2 regions of the Dorea acetigenes genome follow, and region 2 is predicted to be linked to the other one. Evidence: riboswitches for the same ligand, from Rfam matches in the RefSeq annotation. Region 2 holds a riboswitch; the other holds the start of a gene.
The links. Region 2 has a riboswitch for glycine ahead of OCV99_RS03960 (GrdX family protein). Riboswitches for the same ligand answer to the same signal wherever they lie in the genome.

Region 1: another riboswitch for glycine. It lies ahead of gcvT (glycine cleavage system aminomethyltransferase GcvT); the one in region 2 lies ahead of OCV99_RS03960 (GrdX family protein).

Annotation. Positions count from the first base shown of each region.
Region 1 covers NZ_JAOQJU010000003.1:94,784-102,679, reverse strand. Annotated here, with positions in the region: gene prdA (D-proline reductase (dithiol) proprotein PrdA) at 1-534, shown strand, start outside; gene OCV99_RS04960 (CBO2463/CBO2479 domain-containing protein) at 551-847, shown strand; gene OCV99_RS18475 (glycine/sarcosine/betaine reductase selenoprotein B family protein) at 850-1,302, shown strand; gene OCV99_RS18470 (proline reductase) at 1,330-1,575, shown strand; gene prdD (proline reductase cluster protein PrdD) at 1,702-2,469, shown strand; gene OCV99_RS04945 (glycine/sarcosine/betaine reductase component B subunit) at 2,483-2,962, shown strand; glycine riboswitch at 3,225-3,321, shown strand; gene gcvT (glycine cleavage system aminomethyltransferase GcvT) at 3,469-4,557, shown strand; gene gcvH (glycine cleavage system protein GcvH) at 4,588-4,965, shown strand; gene gcvPA (aminomethyl-transferring glycine dehydrogenase subunit GcvPA) at 4,987-6,297, shown strand; gene gcvPB (aminomethyl-transferring glycine dehydrogenase subunit GcvPB) at 6,301-7,731, shown strand; gene OCV99_RS04920 (lipoate--protein ligase) at 7,791-7,896, shown strand, end outside.
Region 2 covers NZ_JAOQJU010000002.1:295,176-303,071, reverse strand. Annotated here, with positions in the region: gene purF (amidophosphoribosyltransferase) at 1-157, shown strand, start outside; gene purB (adenylosuccinate lyase) at 188-1,621, shown strand; gene OCV99_RS03965 (alanine/glycine:cation symporter family protein) at 1,844-3,235, shown strand; glycine riboswitch at 3,387-3,497, shown strand; gene OCV99_RS03960 (GrdX family protein) at 3,658-4,041, shown strand; gene OCV99_RS03955 (glycine/sarcosine/betaine reductase component B subunit) at 4,111-5,391, shown strand; gene grdB (glycine reductase complex selenoprotein B) at 5,408-6,718, shown strand; gene trxB (thioredoxin-disulfide reductase) at 6,799-7,743, shown strand; gene trxA (thioredoxin TrxA) at 7,783-7,896, shown strand, end outside.

The DNA of each region.
Region 1 (7,896 bases), on a different contig from region 2:
GAAGAGGTTGACCTCTGCGGCGTGGTATTCGTAGGATCACCTCAGATTAACGCAGAAAAGTTCTATGTATCTAAGCGTGTAGGACACACTGTAGAGATGATGGATGTTGACGGAGCGTTTGTTACAACAGAAGGTTTCGGTAACAACCATATTGACTTCGCAAGCCATATTGAGCAGATTGGTATGAGAGGAATCCCGGTAGTTGGTATGTCTTTCTGTGCAGTACAGGGTGCGCTCGTTGTTGGTAACAAGTATATGACATATATGGTTGACAACAATAAGTCTGAATCCGGTATTGAAAATGAAGTACTTGGATGTAATACCCTTGCTCCGGAAGATGCAGTCCGCGCACTTGCTATGCTGAAGACAGCTATGGCGGGAGAAGAAGTAAAGGCTGCTGAGAAGAAGTGGAATCCAAACGTCAAGTCTACAAATGTTGAATTAATTGAAGCTGCTTATGGCAAGAAGTTAGAGCTTGAGGATAATGAACAGTCTCTGCCGATGAGCCAGAAGCGTAAAGAGAAATATGACTAATTCAGGTGTTTAAAGAATGAACAATGAAGGCTTGAAATATGGCGATAAAATCATTTACATGGAGGGTGTTGTAGTAGAGGTTGATGATTGCAGTATCAGTGTCGACTTAAAAGGGCGCCTGGGATTTTTTAAAGCGCCGAAGCGGATGTTTATCTGCGATACGGAACCCAAAGTGGGACAGGAGTTCGGATGGAATATGAGTTTCCCGGAACAGCTTAGTCCTGAAGTAAATGAAAAATATGTCAGCAACATGGAAAAAGAACGACGCAAACAAGAAGAAATGCGTAAGCGTTTGGATAATAAGGAGGTCTAAAAATGAGTTTAACGGTTGTTAAAGGTTTACAATCTGAAATATTCGTTCCTATTACTCCGCCGTCTGTATGGACTCCTGTAACAAAAGAGCTTAAGGATATGTCTATTGCTCTTGCTACAGCGGCAGGTGTTCATAAGAAATCCCAGGAAAGATTTAATCTTGCTGGTGACTTTACGTGGAGAAAGATAGAGAACACAACGCCATCCAGTGAGTTAATGGTATCTCACGGCGGCTATGATAACAGTGATGTTAACAAGGACATTAACTGTATGTTCCCAATTGACAGAATCCATGAGTTAGCAGCAGAAGGATTCATCAGAGCTTGTGCTCCTGTTCATGCTGGATTCATGGGCGGCGGCGGAAACCAGGAAAAGTTTAAAGGCGAGACTGGTCCGGCTATCGCACAGATGTTTAAAGAAGAGGACGTTGACGCAGTAGTTCTCACCGCTGGATGAGGAACCTGCCACCGCTCTGCAGTATTGGTGCAGAGAGCGATTGAAGAAGCTGGAATTCCTACAATTATTATTGCAGCTCTTCCGCCGGTTGTTCGTCAGACCGGTACTCCTCGTGCAGTTGCTCCGTTGGTACCTATGGGTGCTAATGCAGGTGGACCGCACAATGTTGAACAGCAGACACAGATTGTAAAAGCGACACTGGAGCAGTTGGTAGAAATCCAGACTCCTGGAAAGATTGTTCCGCTGCCATTTGAGTATGTAGCAAAGATCTAATGTCTATGAAGGGCAGATGTATAACATCTGCCCTTTTATGATATAAAAAATCAAAACAATATATTGGAAAAAAATATGAGATATTGTATAATATAAAATATGAATTGCTATGGAGGTGACGTGAAATTGGCTGATGAAATCAAAGATCTGCGGCGTTTGGTAATCAAAGCGTTCCACATGACAGATGTGGAGTGGGGCGAGCATAATGATATTACAGTAGACGGGCATATGACGGTTAGCAAAGAAATGATTGACCAACTGGTGGCTGAGGAAGAATTTCTGGAAAAGATTGATATTCAGATTATTAAGCCGGGCGATCATGATCGCTGGACGAATACCATTATGGATATTATTCCGATTTCTACTAAGGTTCTTGGAAAGCTTGGAGAAGGGATTACCCACACGATTACCGGAGTCTATGTGATGCTTACCGGAGTGGATGTGAATGGCAAGCAGTGCCATGAATTTGGATCATCGGAAGGGAATCTGAAGGAGAAGCTTTATTTAAATCGGGCCGGTACGCCGGGAGACGATGATTATATTATTTCCTTTGATGTTACGCTGGCTGCGGGCATGGGACAGGAAAGACCGGGTCCTACGGCGGCTCACCGCGCCTGTGACAAGTTTATTCAGTCCTACCGCGATAAAATGAAGAAGTTTAAGGGCGATAAGTGTACGGAAAGGCATGAGTATCATGATATTGTGCGGCCGGGCAAGAAACGTGTTCTGATTATTAAACAGGTGGCAGGACAGGGAGCAATGTATGATACACATTTGTTTGCAAAAGAACCTTCTGGTGTGGAAGGCGGAAAATCTATCATTGATATGGGGAATATGCCGGTTATTCTGACTCCGAATGAATACCGCGACGGCATGATTCGTTCCATGCAGTAGGAGGTGTGTAAGAATGGGAATTGGTCCTTCAACAAAAGAAACATCGTTACATCATTTTAGGGATCCACTTTTGGAGGTAGTATCGGAAGATACGGATTTGGATCTGATGGGCGTGATGCTGGTAGGTTCGCCTGACGGCAATGAAGATAAGATGCTGGTAGGCACGAGAGCGGCTGTGTGGGCGGAATGTATGCGCGCAGACGGCGTTATCCTTTCCTGTGACGGATGGGGAAACAGCCATGTGGATTATACGAATACCATTGAACAGATTGGTACGCGCGGCATTCCGGTAACAGGTATTACCTTTAATGGTACGGTTGCCCAGTTCGTCGTTGTAAATGATTATCTTGATGCCATCGTAGATATTAATAAGAGTGCGACTGGTGAGGAGACGGATGTTGTGGGCGAGAACAACATGGACCGCATTGACTGCCTGAAAGCGAAAGCACTTCTGAAGCTTAAGATGCGCAAGAAAGATCAAGAAGGTAAATAAAAGCAGAAGCAATAGAGGGGCGCTTTGATGTAAGGCGTCCTTTTTATATGAAAAATTTTAATATACATATTGGGATTGCCAATAAATATAAAGTGCTTAAGTGGAAAAATCCTCGAAAATAGGGTGTTTTTAAGAAAATGTGAAAAAATCAACAATAATGTGAAAAAATAGCCAAACTTTTATGGTTGTATTGCACAAAAAAGACGTTGACAAATGAAAATACGATGGATATAATAAGGGCAAATCAAGGATAGGTAATTGGTTGATGAATTCAAGAGAGATCCTGGTATGATTTGCAGGACGCCGAAGGGGCAAGAGGAGATTTGAAACTCTCAGGCAAAAGGAATTGAATTCGGACAAAGCTCTGGAGGACAGACGACAGGGAACTGAAACATTCATTTAGATGAATGTTCCGGTTCCTTTTTTATAGTATAGGAAAGTTTTCGCTTTCCTATACTATAAAAGGCTCTGACAGACTTTATATACCAGGAAAAGGAGGAGCAAAAATGGAATTGAAGACACCATTGTATGACGCACATGTAAAAGCCGGAGGAAAGATCGTGCCGTTTGGCGGATATTTATTGCCGGTACAGTATGAGGCGGGGGTAATCAAAGAACATATGGCGGTCCGCACTCAGGCAGGACTGTTCGATGTATCTCACATGGGAGAGGTGCTGTGTGAGGGCAAGGATGCACTTGCGAATCTTCAAATGATTTTGACGAATAACTTTGACAATATGGTGGACGGACAGGCAAGGTACAGTCCCATGTGTAATGAAGATGGCGGTACGGTTGATGACCTTATTGTTTATAAGAAATCAGATGAGCATTATTTTATTGTTGTGAATGCGGCAAATAAGGATAAGGATTATCAGTGGATGCTTGCTCATCAGTTTGGTGAGGTGACATTTACCGATGTGTCTGAGCATTATGCGCAGCTTGCATTGCAGGGTCCGAAGGCAATGGAGATTTTGAAAAAACTTACGGCGGAGGAAAATATTCCGAAAAAGTATTATCACGCTGTATTTGACACAGAGGTTGCAGGAATCCCGTGTATTATTTCCAAGACAGGATATACAGGGGAAGACGGTGTAGAGCTTTATCTTGACAGCGCTGATGCGGAGAAGATGTGGGATATTCTTTTGGAGAATGGAAAAGAAGAAGGGCTGATCCCCTGTGGGCTGGGAGCAAGAGATACGCTTCGTATGGAAGCGGCAATGCCGCTTTACGGACATGAGATGGATGATACGGTATCCCCATTGGAGACGGGGCTGGGATTTGCCGTGAAAATGGCAAAGGAAGATTTTATCGGTAAGGCAGCTCTGGAAGACAAGAAAGCGCCTCAGAGAAAGCGTATTGGCCTGAAAGTAACTGGGCGCGGAATTATCAGAGAGCATCAGGATGTTTTTAAGGACGGATGTAAGATCGGAATTACCACTTCCGGTACGCACTGCCCATATCTTGGGTATCCCATTGCAATGGCGCTGGTGGAAGAAGGAACGGCGGAGATCGGCGATAAGTTAGAGGCAGAAGTAAGAGGGCGTAAAGTGGAAGCTGAGGTTGTGGCGCTTCCGTTTTATAAAAGAAGTAAATAATCATTATAAAGAGAAAAGGAGACAGGAACAATGGAAGTAAGAGAAGGATTATTATATTCAAAATCACATGAGTGGGTAAAGGAAGAGGGAGATGTTGCAGTAATTGGACTTACTGATTTTGCACAGTCAGAGCTTGGAGATCTGGTATTCGTAAATCTCCCGGAAGAAGAGGATGAAGTTACGGTAGGAGAAGCATTTTCAGATGTAGAGTCTGTAAAAGCAGTATCTGACGTATATTCACCGGTATCCGGCGTGGTATGTGAAGTGAACGAAGAACTTCTGGATGCGCCAGAGAGAATCAATGAGGCTCCATATGATGCATGGTTTGTAAAAGTAAAAGACATTACAGATAAAGAAGAACTTTTGACAGCGGAAGAGTACAAGGCATTTGTAGAGAGCGAAGAATAAAAGAAGGGCGGTGGACGCTTTATGGGAAATTATATTCCTGGAACGAAGCAGGAACAAAAGGAAATGCTTGCTGAGATAGGCTTTGAGTCTATGGAAGATTTATTCGGGCATATTCCGGATGAAGTAAAGGTGAAAGACGGGCTTCATATTCCAGAAGGAATGTCGGAGCTGGAAGTCAGAAGAAAGATGAGCCAGATAGCGGCAAAGAATAAAGTGTTCCCTGTGATTTTCAGAGGAGCAGGCGCGTATCGGCATTATATTCCATCTGTTGTAAAGAGCGTAATATCCAAAGAAAACCTGGTAACGGCATATACGCCATACCAGGCAGAGATTAGTCAGGGAATCTTGCAGTCTATTTTTGAGTATCAGACGATGATCTGCGAGCTTACGGGCATGGACGTATCGAATGCATCTGTATATGACGGGGGCAGTGCGGCGGCGGAGGCGGTTGCCATGTGCAGGGAAAGAAAGCGCAGTAAGGCGCTGATTGCGGCGACAGTAGATCCCCATGTGCTTGAGACGGTGAAAACATATTGTTATGGCAATGAAATGGAACTGGATGTGATTCCAGAGAAAGACGGAGCGGTAGACCTGGAAGCGCTTCGTGCTCTTGTGGATTCCGGGACGGCGTGCGTATACATCCAGCAGCCGAATTATTATGGAAGTCTGGAAGACGCTGAAGCAATCGGAGAGGTTGCGCATGAAGCGGGAGCAAAATATATTATGGGCGTGAATCCGATTTCACTTGGAATCATCAAAACTCCGAGGGAATATGGCGCAGACGTGGCGGTAGGCGATGGACAGCCGCTTGGGCTTTCACTGGCATTTGGCGGCCCATATCTTGGATTTATGGCATGTGTGTCAGGTATGACAAGAAAATTGCCGGGAAGAATTGTAGGGCAGACCAAGGATCACAACGGAAAGACGGGATATGTGCTTACCCTCCAGGCGAGAGAACAGCATATCCGAAGAGAGAAGGCTTCCAGTAATGTATGCTCCAACCAGGCGTTGTGTGCGCTGGCAGTAGGCGTATATCTGGCATCCATGGGAAGTGAAGGGCTTAAGAATGTGGCGGTTCAGTGTACATCAAAAGCTCATTATATGGCAAGGGAATTAGAAAAGGCAGGATGTCGTGTAGAGAACCAGGGAGAATTTTTTCATGAATTTGTTACGGTATCAGATGCCCCGGCAGAGAGCATCCTTTCCGCACTGGAAAAAGAGGGAATTCTCGGAGGCTATCCGCTGGATGAACATAGAATTTTGTGGTGCTGTACAGAGATGAACAGCAAAGAAGATATTGACAGGGCTGTAGCCATCGTAAAGGGGGTGTAAAGGATGTTAATATTTGAAAAAGGAAAAGAAGGCAGAGGCTTAAGCCTGCTTCCGGAGTGCGATGTGGAAGTAATCATGCCGGAAGATAAGAACCGAAGGGAGCGTGCGTTGCATTTGCCGCAGCTTTCCGAAACTGAGATTAGCAGACATTACACAGAGCTTGCGAAGAAATGCCATGGAGTCAATGACGGCTTTTATCCGCTGGGTTCCTGTACGATGAAGTATAACCCGAAGATTAATGAGGATATGGCTTCTCTGCCCGGATTTACGGAGATTCATCCGCTGCAGCCGGAGCACACGGTTCAGGGATGCATGGAAGTAATGAAGACACTGGAAGACTACCTGTGTGAGATTACTGGAATGGAGAGGATGACGCTGCAGCCAGCTGCGGGAGCGCACGGAGAATTTACGGGTCTTCTGCTGATTAAAGCGTACCACGAAAGCCGGGGAGATAAGAAGAGAACCAAGATTATCGTTCCTGATTCCGCCCATGGCACGAACCCGGCCAGCGCTGTTATGGCAGGTTACTCTGTGGTAAGCGTACCATCCGGGGAAGATGGATGCGTAGACCTGGAGAAATTGAAAGAAGCGGCAGGGGATGACGTAGCAGGACTGATGCTTACCAATCCGAACACGGTGGGGCTGTTCGATAAAAATATTCTTGAGATTACCAGAATCATCCATGACTGCGGCGGACAGTGTTATTATGACGGTGCGAACCTGAATGCGGTAATGGGTACGGTACGCCCGGGAGATATGGGATTTGACGTCATTCATCTGAATCTTCATAAGACATTTTCCACGCCTCATGGCGGGGGCGGCCCAGGAAGCGGTCCCGTGGGATGCAAGGAGCATCTGGTACAGTTCCTTCCGTCTGTACTGGTGGAAGGTACAGAGGAGCTTTCCTTTAAGAAGGCGGAGCACAGTATCGGCGAGATGAAGGACTTCTACGGAAACTTCCTTGTGGCAGTGCGGGCGCTGACCTATGTGATGACCCTTGGAAAAGAAGGAATCCCGGAGGCAAGTGGCAATGCAGTTCTTAATGCAAATTATATGATGTATAAGCTGAAAGACCTTTATACCATGGCGTATGACGAAGTGTGTATGCATGAATTTGTTATGAGTCTTTCGGATCTGAAGAAAAAGACGGGCGTGGCTGCGATGGATATCGCCAAAGGACTTCTGGACAATGGCATCCATCCGCCGACCATGTATTTCCCGTTGATTGTAGATGAGGCGTTGATGGTAGAGCCTACCGAGACGGAGTCGAAGGAAACGCTGGATCAGGCAATCCAGGTATTCAGGGAGTTGTACAAATTGGCTGAGGAAGATGCTGAGAAGCTTCACATGGCGCCAGTCAATACGCCGGTAACTAGGCTGGATGAAGTAGGAGCGGCAAGACATCCTGTATTGAGATATGAATTTGAAAAATAGTATTATGATATGGGAGTTCGAGGCGGACTTGTCCGCTTTGTTTTGAGAGAGGTATTACAATGATTAAGAAGCTATCTTATATAGAAAGTGAAAATACCGTGCCTTATCAGAATCTTGCAATGGAGGAGTATCTGCTCCTCCATTGTGGCAAAGAGGAGTGCATCC
Region 2 (7,896 bases):
GGAAATCAGAGAGATGATCGGCGCGGATTCACTGGGGTATATGGAGATTGAAAAGCTAAAAGAGATGGTTGGAGATTTAGGGTATTGTGATGCATGTTTCACCGGCAATTATCCTATGGAAGTGCCGGGAAAAGATATTTCCCATGCATTTGATTAGAATAATTAAGAGAAAAGAGAGGTAAGTATTATGAGCAGCGACAGATATCAAAGCCCGTTGTCGGAGCGTTATGCAAGTAAGGAGATGCAGTATATCTTCTCGCCTGATAAGAAATTCAGGACATGGAGAAGGCTCTGGATTGCTCTCGCGGAAACGGAGAAAGAGCTGGGACTCCCTATTACAGATGAACAGATTGAGGAGCTGAAAGCGCACGCAGATGATATTAATTACGATGTTGCAAAGGAACGGGAGAAGATTGTCCGTCATGATGTTATGTCCCATGTATATGCTTATGGCCAGCAGTGCCCGAAAGCGAAAGGAATCATTCATCTGGGAGCAACATCCTGTTATGTGGGAGATAATACGGATATTATTGTTATGTCTGAGGCTCTGAAGCTGGTAAGAACGAAATTGGTGAATGTGATTGCTGAACTGGCGGATTTTGCAGAGAAATATAAAGCACAGCCGACGCTTGCTTTCACGCATTTCCAACCGGCGCAGCCCACGAGCGTGGGAAAGAGGGCAACTCTGTGGTTACAGGAATTTTCAATGGATCTGGAAGATCTGGATTATGTGCTTGGAAGTTTAAAGCTTCTTGGCTCAAAGGGAACTACCGGAACGCAGGCCAGTTTTCTGGAACTTTTTGACGGGGATCAGGAAACCATTGATAAGATAGATCCTATGATTGCTGAGAAAATGGGATTTGAAAGCTGTTATCCGGTATCTGGGCAGACCTATTCAAGAAAAGTTGATACGAGAGTGTTAAATGTACTTGCCGGAATTGCTGCAAGCGCCCACAAGTTTTCAAATGATATCCGTCTTCTTCAGCATTTGAAGGAAGTGGAAGAACCTTTTGAAAAGACACAGATTGGCTCTTCAGCTATGGCGTATAAGAGGAATCCGATGCGAAGCGAACGTATTGCATCTTTGTCCAGATATGTGATGATTGATGCGTTGAATCCGGCAATTACATCGGCAACGCAGTGGTTTGAGAGAACACTGGATGACTCTGCAAATAAGAGGTTAAGCATACCGGAGGGATTTCTTGCGATTGACGGTATTCTGGATTTGTGCCTGAATGTGGTGGATGGACTGGTAGTATATCCGAAGGTGATTGAAAAACACCTGATGTCTGAGTTGCCGTTCATGGCTACTGAAAATATTATGATGGATGCCGTGAAGGCAGGCGGTGACCGGCAGGAACTTCATGAACGGATCCGTGAACTTTCCATGGAAGCGGGACGCAATGTGAAAGAAAAGGGACTGGAAAACAATCTGCTGGAACTGATTGCTGCTGATCCGGCATTTAACCTTACGTTGGAGGAATTGAAAGAGACGATGGATCCTTCGAAATATATTGGACGCGCCTCCGTCCAGGTGGATGATTACCTGAAAAAAGTAATCCGTCCGCTCCTTGACGCTAATAAAGATATTCTGGGTGTGAAAGCAGAAATTAATGTATAGAAGACAGAAAATGGCAAAATAACCAAAAATGTAAAAAAAAGTGCTAAGAAAAAAACAGCGGAAACTCTTATGTTTCTGCTGTTTTTTTGTTACGTAGCTTTTTTTGAATTACACAAAATATGTGAAAAACATACGAAAAAATTTTAAATTAATACAAGATATTGAATAAAATTTACAAAAATGTTAATATAGATATAATAAATGAATATATTAATATAATCTATGAGAAAAGGGGGTAATGTTGTGGAAAAAATATTAAACGACATATTTTCAACGATTGGCAGTTATCTTTCTAACTACATACTTATTGTTGCTCTTCTTGGCGGCGGTATTTGGTTTTCTGTCAAACTTGGTTTTATCCAAGTAAAAGGTTTTGGCGAAGGAATGAGAAGGACATTTGGTGGACTTTTTAACAAAAAGGGTTCGGCAGATAAGGATGGGATGTCTTCCTTCCAGGCGTTGGCGACAGCGATTGCGGCCCAGGTTGGTACGGGAAATATTGCCGGGGCGGCAACGGCGATTGCTATTGGAGGACCCGGAGCGATTTTTTGGATGTGGATTGCTGCTTTTTTGGGAATGGCAACTATCTATGCAGAAGCACTCATGGCGCAGAAGTATAAGCAGGTTGGCTCTGACGGAGTTGTAACGGGCGGTCCGGTATACTATATCCGCGCAGCGTTTAAGGGAACGGCAGGTAAAGTTTTGGCAGGGATTTTTGCAGTGCTGATTGTTTTGGCATTAGGCTTCATGGGAAATGCCGTACAGTCCAATTCCATCGCAGCGGCATGGAATACTGCTTTTGGAATTCCGCAGTGGATTATGGGGTTGATAATCGCTGTTGTAGCGTTGTTTGTATTTATGGGCGGTATGGGACGCATTGCTAAAATTACGGAGCTGATTGTTCCGGTTATGGCAGCTCTTTATATCGTAGGCGCTTTGATTGTAATTATTTTTAATTTTAAGGAAATTCCATATGCTTTCCATGCAATTATTGTAGGAGCTTTTGCGCCTTCTTCTATTGTTGGCGGCGCTGCCGGAGCAACGGTGAAGCTTGCTTTGACGAAAGGTGTTGCACGTGGACTTTTTTCTAACGAAGCCGGTATGGGTTCCACACCCCATGCACATGCGGTTGCAAAGGTAGATCATCCGGCAGAACAAGGATTTGTGGCTATGATTGGCGTGTTCATTGATACGTTTGTTATCCTGAACCTAACAGCTTTTGTAATTATCACGACTCATTCTATTCCGACGGGATTGACGGGCGCGGAGCTGAGCCAGTATGCTTTCTCTACGCTGTATGGAAAAGGCGGAGATGTTTTTATTGCAGTATGTATGCTGTTCTTTGCATTTTCTACAATCCTCGGATGGTATTTCTTTGGACAGGCGAATATCAAATATTTGTTTGGACCAAAGGCAGTAAAAGTGTATGCTGTTCTTGCGGCAGTGTGTGTGTTCCTTGGTTCTCTTGCTGAAGTTGAACTTGTTTGGACCATGCAGGATACATTTAATTCGTTGATGGTTATTCCGAATATTCTGGCATTGTTTGCACTGACTGGTGTGATTAAACAGGTGCATGAGGATTATTTTAAAAACTTTAAACCAAAGAAAAAGTAATTTTTAATGAAAATGCAGAGCGTGGTTTGTGCAATATTACAAAAAACAGGAAAATCTTTTGAAACTATTGCAAAAAAACTAACAATCAGTTACTATAGAATAAAACAATAACAAATATTTATAATATCTATATATTAAGTGAATAGCGGGATGATTTTTTTCAAGAGAGAGCCGTTAGGCGGCCGCCGAAGAGGCAAGCCGGGATGATGGAGGTGAACATGATCTGGGTGAAACTTTCAGGCAAAAGGACTGGAAAAAGGACTGCATTCTGAATCTTGTGTTGAAATGATAATAAGCTTTTGTTTATGGAAACGAAGCTATCAGGGCAAAAGACAGAAAGGACGATGGCACGTATCCGTGTTTGCATCGTCCTTTTTTAGTTGAGATTTAGGTAAGAGTTTTTGGAAAAGAGGCAAACTGATATGAGAACTCCCTATGTTATAGTTACGAATAATCCGTTGGTTGTTAAGAATCTTGAGAACAGCCGGGAGATTATTTATAAAGACGTTTCATATGAAGAGATTCTGCGGGAAACCCGGGACAGAATACATGAAGGACATGTGCTTTTGACACATCCATTGTCGGGCAGTGTCAAACCCAATGAAACGCCATACAAATCCATTTTAATAAGCCGGCAAAGGAGGGATGTGGATGCCGATTCTCTGAAGTTAATTGAAAATGCGATACAAGCGTGCCGAAAGTTTATGATGAAAGCAGACAAATATAAACCGGAGGTATATCAGGATTTTCAATTGATTGACTGGACATTATTAGAAAGTGCCATGGCGTCGGCAGATACTTTGTAATCACCCAAGAGGGTTGTAATAGCGAAGAGCTTTAACAATAATATCAATATTAAAAGGAGGGAATTTACAGTGAAGTTAGAAATGGGACACATATACATTAAGGATATTCAGTTCGCAGCAGAGTCTAAGATTGAAGACGGAATCCTTTATGTATCCGAAGAGGCCGTTAGGGCAGTTGCTCTTGAAGATGAAAAGATTAAGAGCGCATCATTTGATATCGCAAAACCGGGCGAGTCTGTAAGAATCACACCCGTTAAGGATGTAATTGAACCACGTGTAAAGGTAGAAGGAAGAGGGGGAATCTTCCCAGGCGTCATTGCCAAAGTTGATACTGTTGGAAGCGGAAAAACCTATGCATTAAAGGGGATGGCAGTTGTAACAGCAGGAAGAATCGTTGGATTCCAGGAAGGTATTATTGATATGACGGGTCCAGGAGCTGATTATACTCCGTTTTCTAAGACATTGAATCTTGTTATGGTATGTGAGCCCGTCGATGGAATCAAACAGCATGATTATGAAGCTGCTGTAAGGTTCGCAGGATTCAGAGTTGCCACATATATTGGAGAACTGGCACGTGAACTTACTCCGGATGAGACAAAGGTTTATGAGACATGTACGATAAAAGAAGGTATGGAAAAATATCCGGAGCTTCCGAGAGTTGCCTATGTCCAGATGCTTCAGAGTCAGGGACTTCTTCATGATACATACGTATATGGCGTGGATGCAAAGAAGATTGTTCCTACGATTATGAGCCCGACAGAGGTTATGGACGGTGCGATTGTGTCCGGTAACTGTGTATCTGCATGTGATAAGAACCCGACTTATGTACATCAGAACAATCCGGTTGTGCATGACTTGTTTGAACAGCACGGAAAAACGATTAATTTTGTATGTCAGATTATCACCAATGAAAATGTATATCTTGCAGATAAAATGCGTTCTTCTGATTGGACAGCAAAGATTTGTAAAATGTTAGATTTGGATGGTGTTATTGTATCTCAGGAAGGATTTGGAAACCCGGATACAGACCTTATCATGAACTGTAAAAAGATTGAGGCTGAGGGAGTTAAGACGGTTATTATTACAGATGAGTATGCAGGACGTGACGGTAAGTCACAGTCTCTTGCAGATGCTGATCCGGCTGCCGATGCAGTTGTAACCGGCGGTAATGCAAACCAGGTAATTATCCTGCCAAAGCTTGATAAAGTAATTGGAACATTGGATTATGTAACAAAGATTGCGGGTGCAAGTGAAGAGACACTTCGGGAGGACGGCTCTCTTGAGGTTGAACTTCAGGTACTTACAGGTGCAACAAATGAGACAGGTTTCAACAAGCTGAGCGCAAGATAGAAGGGAGGATAAGAACATGGCTAAGATTAAAGTGGTTCATTACATCAATCAGTTCTTTGCACAGATTGGTGGAGAAGAAAAAGCTGATTATCCGGCAGAAATCCGTGTTGGCGAAGTGGTTGGACCGGGTATGGCGCTTACAACGAATTTTAAAGATGAAGCAGAGATTATTGCGACAGTTGTCTGCGGTGACTCATATTTTAACGAAAATCTGGAGAAAGCGAAAGCGGATATCCTTGCATGGGTAAAGGAACAGGCTCCGGATGTATTTATAGCAGGTCCGGCATTCAATGCAGGCCGTTACGGTGTTGCTTGCGGTACAATTGCAGCAGCGGTTCAGGAAGAGCTTGGAATCCCGGCTGTTACAGGTATGTATGTAGAGAATCCGGGCGCTGATATGTTCAAGAATCAGGTATATATGATTTCTACCAAGAACAATGCGGCAGGTATGAGAGATGCGGTTAAGAAGATGGCTCCTCTTGCATTAAAGCTTGCAAAAGGTGAGACAATCGGTGCATCTTGTGAAGAAGGTTATATGCCAAATGGTGTTCGTGTAAACTTTTTTGAAAAAGAGAGAGGATCTCAGAGAGCAGTGAAAATGCTGCTTAAAAAGTTGGCTGACAAGCCATTTGAGACAGAATTCCCAATGCCGGATTTTGATAGAGTGGATCCAAACCCGGCAGTAAAGGATCTTGCACATGCTAAAATCGCACTTGTTACTTCTGGTGGTATCGTTCCGAAAGGAAATCCGGATCATATTGAAAGTTCCAGTGCGTCTCACTATGGAGAATATGATATTACAGGCGTTATGGATCTGACCGAAGAGACCTATGAGACGGCTCACGGAGGATATGACCCGGTGTATGCTAACGAAGATTCTGACCGCGTTCTTCCGGTGGATGTACTTCGTGATATGGAGAAGGAAGGAATTATCGGAGAATTACATCACTTGTTCTACACAACAACAGGTAATGGTACGGCCGTTGCATCCGCAAAAGCTTTTGCAGATGAGTTTTCCAAGAAGTTGGTTGCAGACGGAGTAGACGCTGTAATTCTCACCTCCACTTGAGGTACCTGTACTCGTTGCGGTGCAACGATGGTGAAAGAAATTGAGAGAGCCGGAATTCCGGTTGTACATGTTTGTACAGTAACTCCTATTTCTATGACAGTTGGCGCGAACAGAATTGTTCCAGCTATTGCAATCCCACATCCTCTTGGAAATCCTGCATTGGATAAAGCAGAGGAAAAAGCGCTCCGCCGTCATATTGTTGAGAAAGCACTTGACGCTTTGACAACAGAGGTTGACGGACAGACGATTTTTGATTAAATGAAGAAAGTGCCCGGCGCGCTCTTGCCGGGCAGAGTAAAGTAGATATTACTGCTTAAAAGAAAAGGAGAATGACAAAGATGAGTAAGATTTATGATGTTATTGTCCTGGGTGCGGGGCCTGCCGGTCTGGCGGCGGGACTGTACGCGGGAAGAAGCCGCCTTTCCGTTCTGATTATCGAAAAAGGCCAGGACGGCGGACAGATTGCGATTACAGATGAAATCGAGAACTATCCGGGGCAGATTGTAGAAGGTGAATCCGGGCCGTCCCTGATAGCAAGGATGACAGAGCAGGCTGCGAAGTTTGGCGCAGAGCGTGTATCTGACACGATAACGGAGGTTTCCCTGGAGGGAGAAGTGAAGGTGTTAAAGAGTGCGACGGCAGAGTACCAGGGAAGAAATGTAATCATTGCTACCGGTGCGCATGCGCGTCCGATTGGATGTAAGGGCGAGGCTGAATACATGGGCAAGGGCGTTTCTTACTGTGCGACCTGTGATGCGAACTTCTTTGAGGATTTTGAAGTGTATGTGGTAGGCGGCGGAGATTCTGCAGTAGAAGAAGCAATGTATCTTACGAAATTTGCAAGAAAGGTTACCATTATCCACAGACGTAACGAACTCCGTGCAGCAAAATCTATTCAGGAAAAAGCATTCAAGAATCCGAAACTTGAATTCATGTGGGATACTGTTGTGGAAGAAGTGGGCGGAGACGACATTCTCCAGTGGATGAAAGTGAAGAACGTAAAGACGGGAGAAATAACAACAGTAGAGGCAGATGAAGAAGACGGAATGTTCGGTGTATTCGGGTTCATAGGGACTGTCCCGAACAGTAAGCTGTTTGAGGGAAGCATCGACATGGATGAGAGAGGATATATTAAGACAGATGATGACATGCATACCAATATTCCGGGCGTGTATGCTGCGGGAGACGTACGCATCAAAAGCCTGAGACAGGTTGTGACAGCGGCGGCAGATGGCGCAATTGCTGCTGTACAGGTTGAAAGAAGTATGTCAGATTACTTCTAAAACATACAAACAATAAGAACTCAAAAGGAGGAGAAACCAATGGTAGATTTAGACAAAACAAATTTTGCGGCAGAGGTGTTGGAGGCAGAAGGATATGTATTCGTAGACTTTTACGGTGACGGATGTGTTCCATGCCAGGCGTTGATGCCGAAG